DNA from 2 places in the Candidatus Thiodiazotropha sp. AKAK3 genome. Region 2 is predicted to be linked to the other one. Evidence: predicted binding sites of a transcription regulator. Region 2 holds the regulator's gene; the other holds the start of a gene.
The links. The regulator FNR, encoded in region 2, switches genes on or off when oxygen is low (the NO sensors DNR and NnrR bind a similar motif). The targets are predictions, from matches to a motif close to TTGATNTANATCAA.

Region 1 (2,397 bases), on a different contig from region 2:
ACTTGGTGGTGGCACAGGCGTTATAGGTCATCGGACCTTTGCAACCCAATCTGAACAGACACCAGCCTTTGCGTGCACCTTCGTCATCAAAGGTTTCGGCAAACAATCCCTTGTCATAGAAGGGACGACGATAACATCGGTCATGAATACTTTGGCCATAGAAGACCATTGGGCGTCCTAACTCATCCAACTCTGGTAACGCACCAAAGGTCAGAAAGTGGGCCAGTACGCCGGTAATTACTGTCGGAATGGGTGGACAGCCAGAAACATTTACAACAGGTTTATCTTTAACAATCTCCCCAACTGATACAGCCCCGGTTGGATTGGGATCGGCATGGGGTAGACCACCAAAGGCAGCACAACTTCCAACAGCCACAACTGCTGCAGCCCCGGCAACAGTCTCTTCCAGCATCTGTAGATTACTGATACCGGCTATTGCGGAGTAACCTGGATTCCCTAGCGGAATAGAGCCGTCGACTACAACGATATATTTTCCTTCATTTTCATGCATTGCTGCTTCCCGGGCAGCTTCTGCGGCATCACCTGATGCAACCTGCAGGGTATGGTGATAGTCGAGTGAAATGTGGTCGAAAATGAGATTTTCAACGCTCGGGGAGTGGCTGCGGGTCAGCGATTCTGTGCAGCCTGTACACTCTTGAAAAGAGAGCCAGATAACCGATGGACGTCTGGCTTTTTCCAACGCTTGAGCAATCGCTGGAACCATTGATGGTGGCAATGCCATCAAGGAAGCAGTGGCAGCACAATACTTGAGAAACCCTCGTCGTGAGATGCCCTGTTCACGTAAGCTTTCACCAAGTGTCTTGGTCATTTTTTTTAAGTCATCAGCCATCACAACTCCTACCGCTTAGCTCAAAGTGCGGAATTATCGGTATTTAACTCTTTTTCAAGTTGGCCTATAGCATCAAGAATATCTTCCTGCTGAGAGAGTACGATTTGTGGAATTCGACCAATCTCAACCTGCAAAGCAACGCGCTCCCCTTCAGCATTACGATGATCTATTACCCAAACACCTGAAAAGGCTGTCTCCCAGATCTTGCTCTTACCCAGGGAATCCATGGTCAAACTTATTTCGCCTTCTCCCAGCTTGCTCAACAACAGCTCTTCATCCCCTGGCCCGAATGGTATGGCACGTAGATCTATACACCATGGCTCAGTGTCAGTGGTGAATCGTTGAAGCGCATGAAGAATTTCATGCAAAATGGGGATTGCATTTGAGTGGTTGTTTTGAGTGCCCTCAGAAGGCACTACTTTTACGGCGATGTCCTGGAGTCTTTGCATCAGGTAAGCTCTAAACTTTAGCTTATATACAAGAATATCACTGATTTCTGATAAAGGTGCTGATCTGGATCATCATTGCGTTGGAAGAGTGTTAATATTTTTTGCATATAGGTTCTCTTATTGTTTTTTAATCACATTATGTGGTGATGTTTTTATGAGAAGGATAAAAAGTAAAAAGTAACTAAAGTAGTAAGCTATTGCTGAGTAATTAAACGCTGAGCCAAAGCATTCCGACACCAGTTATTACCACGCTGGCACTCAGGTTTTAAAACCCCACCCCCCCAGTATAGACACTATTTCATCAATGCCCTTATCGATTGTCGGCTCAACAACCTCACTCAAAGTCTCTCCCCAATCAAGCTCTTTGGGTTCTATCCCCACCAGGCAACGGGGATCGGGTAAGGTTTCTGATAGACGGGCAATATCCAACAGATCGCCCAGGCTGACTTCATGAACACTGGATCGGTTACCCATTAGATATTTGTCCATCTGCTCATTGTGAAACACCTTCAAGCTACCCGGAGGCAAGTTCATACGTGCCGCATCCACTACAATCAGGCCTTCAGACTCTGCTATAGGCTCTGCCAGAGTGAAACTGAGGGTGCCACCATCCAGAAAGTTGACACCATCTATTTCGCCAAACCTCTGTTGCATACGGTTTACCAGATGGACACCTATACCCTCATCACTTAAGAGGTTATTTCCAATTCCGAGGATCAATACAGATTGTAATGACATTTTTTTACCTTGAAGGAGCATATGACTCCCTGAGAGAATAAACTAATTGTTTTCTGAAAGTGCAGGTTACACTATGTGTCTCGGCATACCCATGCAGATAAAAGAAATTAATGGCTTTACCGCACGCTGCGAAGCCAAAGGTATAGAAAGGGATGTCAGTCTGTTCATGCTACAACATGAAGAACTGGCTGCGGATGACTTCGTAGTGGTGCATGTCGGTTACGCTATCCAAAAAGTCTCTCCCCAGGAGGCGCAATCTGCCTGGGAGATCTATGACGAAATGTTAGCCAAGATGGATCAACAATCGGATGCATGAGTTGGCAGTCTGTCAATCCATGCTGCGCCAGGTTGAAGAGATAG
Region 2 (2,397 bases):
GGGCTCAATAATTCGATTGATTATAACTGACCAGGGTCTATAATCGATTGGCGTGTTACGCAAATAACAACTACTGAGGCAAGTAGAACTTTACCCTACAGTCTGCCCCGTAACATGACAGACTTGGCGTGAAGTCCTTAACCATTGCATGATGGAGGCTGTAAGGCCGCTTTTCTACATCACCGATGTAGTATGAAAACAATCATTTGAGAGGAAGAAAGCATGACTAAATTTGCTAAAGTTCTGAGCATCGCGGCACTCGTAGCTGTGTCTACCAGTGCATCTGCCTGGTGGGGCAACGGCCCATGGGGCGGCAACCGTGGTTATAACAACGACGGCTACGGTGACGGCTATGGTGATGGCTCTGGTGATTTCAGCTTTGGCATGAGCGGCAACGCCCGTGGTTCTGGCTATGGTCGTGGTAATAACTACTACCGTGGCTACAACAATGGCTATGGTCCTTATGGCTACGGCGCTCCTTATGGCTACGGCGGCGCTCCTTATGGCGCACCATATGGTGGTGCTCCTTATGGCTATCCAGCACCTCCTGCAGCTGCACCCGCTCCTGCTCCGGCTCAATAATCAGGCCGATCAATAGCAGAAAAGCCGGCCTTCAGGCCGGTTTTTTTATTCGGCGACAGACTAAAAATCAATGATCCAAAGTAATAAAAACAGTAAAACCACTTGATCCACATCAAGAATTTCTGGAAAAATAGCTCGAATTGCCAGCCCACCAACAATTAAACATGGACGAAATAGGGTAGATTGGGAGACATTAAGCTGTATCAGCCTGGCATATGCGCCTGGTAAAGCAGCTTTTAATGTTTTTATTTGGCAAAACCGCCTCTGAGCAAAGCTAAATTCAGGGTGAGAGAGGACAATTCAAGGGTAAGAAATGCCTTAAACACTAACTGGGTGCACAATACATTGCCTATATAGCACCTGCCATGCTGGAGCGATTACTTGACTAGTAGAAAAGTCGTATCATTTGAAAACATCAAGGTCGCCTGTAAAAACTGCAGCCTTGCCACCCTATGTCTCCCCATGGGGCTGACTCCGGACGATGTCGAACGCCTCGATGGCATCATCAAGCGAGGCCGCCCCTACCATCGAGGAGATCATCTCTACCGCGGGGCAGACAAGTTTCATAGCTTACGGGTTATAACAAGCGGTTCGGTCAAGACCTACAGCCCAAATGAGGATGGTGGAGAACAGGTATTGGGATTTCATCTTCCCGGCGAACTTATTGGCCTGGATGCAATCCAGGACGATAGCCACACCTGCTCAGCCATCGCCCTTGAGACTACAGCGGTATGTGAAATCCCATTCTCCCAGCTGGAATCTCTGAGCTGCATAATGCCCAGTCTGCAACACCAGATGTATCGCCTGCTCAGTCGGGAGATAGGTCAGGAGACGGAAATGTTGACGCTACTGGGTAAAAAGAGTGCCGAGGAGCGCTTAGCAACCTTCCTACTCAGCTTCTCAGAACGATTCAAACAACGGGGTTTTTCTGCCAGCGACTTCTTTCTCAGTATGTCACGCCATGAAATCGGTAACTACCTCGGTTTAGCAGTCGAGACCGTGAGTAGACTCTTTACCAGGTTTCAGGATGAAAACCTGCTTCGAGTAGAGCGGAAACATGTACAGTTACTCGACATACCGAGGTTGTATGACATCGTGCAAGGCTGCGATAGCGCCAAGTCCACACAATCCAGAGGTTAAATCCAGACTTAAGGGCACAAGCAATTATTAGAGACGCCCTTAACTGTTAAGCCAAACGCACCTTTCGCCCATCTCCTCAAGTTGACGCTCATGGGCTTCAATCTCTTCAGCGCCGGCAACAACCACTTTGAGAGGGGGACGGCCGGCTGACAGTCGGCGGATATTATCAACCGATTGCTCATCACCATCCTGCTGCCCAAGATCGTCATCCAAAACCAGCGCCGTCTGTCCACCGGTCATCATCAAATAGACATCGGCGAGTATTTCAGCATCCAGTAACGCCCCATGCAGCTCACGATGGGAGTTATCGATATCATAGCGTCTGCATAATGCATCAAGGCTGTTTCTCTGCCCTGGATGCATCTTCTTTGCCATGATCAGCGTATCGGTAACAGCACACAGTGCATCGATGCGCTGCGGGTTTTCCATCAACCTCAATTCATGATCAAGGAATCCGACATCGAATGGTGCATTGTGGATAATCAATTCAGCACCACGCACATATTCGATGAAGTCAGTCACCACATCACAGAATTTCGGCTTGTCGGCGAGAAACTCATTGGTGATACCATGCACCTCAATGGCCCCCGCATCGATCTCTCGATCTGGTTGCAGAAACTGATGGAAGTTATTACCTGTCAATCTTCGGTCAACCAGCTCAACACAGCCGATCTC

Region 1: a site for FNR is predicted at 1,359-1,372, ahead of AC4IE7_RS08550 (hydrogenase expression/formation C-terminal domain-containing protein). Genes of this name have one in related genera too.

Annotation. Positions count from the first base shown of each region.
Region 1 is NZ_JBSYOQ010000045.1:13,107-15,503, reverse strand. It holds gene AC4IE7_RS08555 (hydrogenase small subunit) at 1-850, opposite strand, end outside; gene AC4IE7_RS08550 (hydrogenase expression/formation C-terminal domain-containing protein) at 871-1,299, opposite strand; gene AC4IE7_RS08545 (HyaD/HybD family hydrogenase maturation endopeptidase) at 1,558-2,037, opposite strand; gene AC4IE7_RS08540 (HypC/HybG/HupF family hydrogenase formation chaperone) at 2,111-2,353, shown strand; gene AC4IE7_RS08535 (hydrogenase maturation nickel metallochaperone HypA/HybF) at 2,346-2,397, shown strand, end outside.
Region 2 is NZ_JBSYOQ010000077.1:209,637-212,033, forward strand. It holds gene AC4IE7_RS21235 (sulfur globule family protein) at 223-582, shown strand; gene fnr (fumarate/nitrate reduction transcriptional regulator Fnr) at 964-1,722, shown strand; gene dnaQ (DNA polymerase III subunit epsilon) at 1,762-2,397, opposite strand, start outside.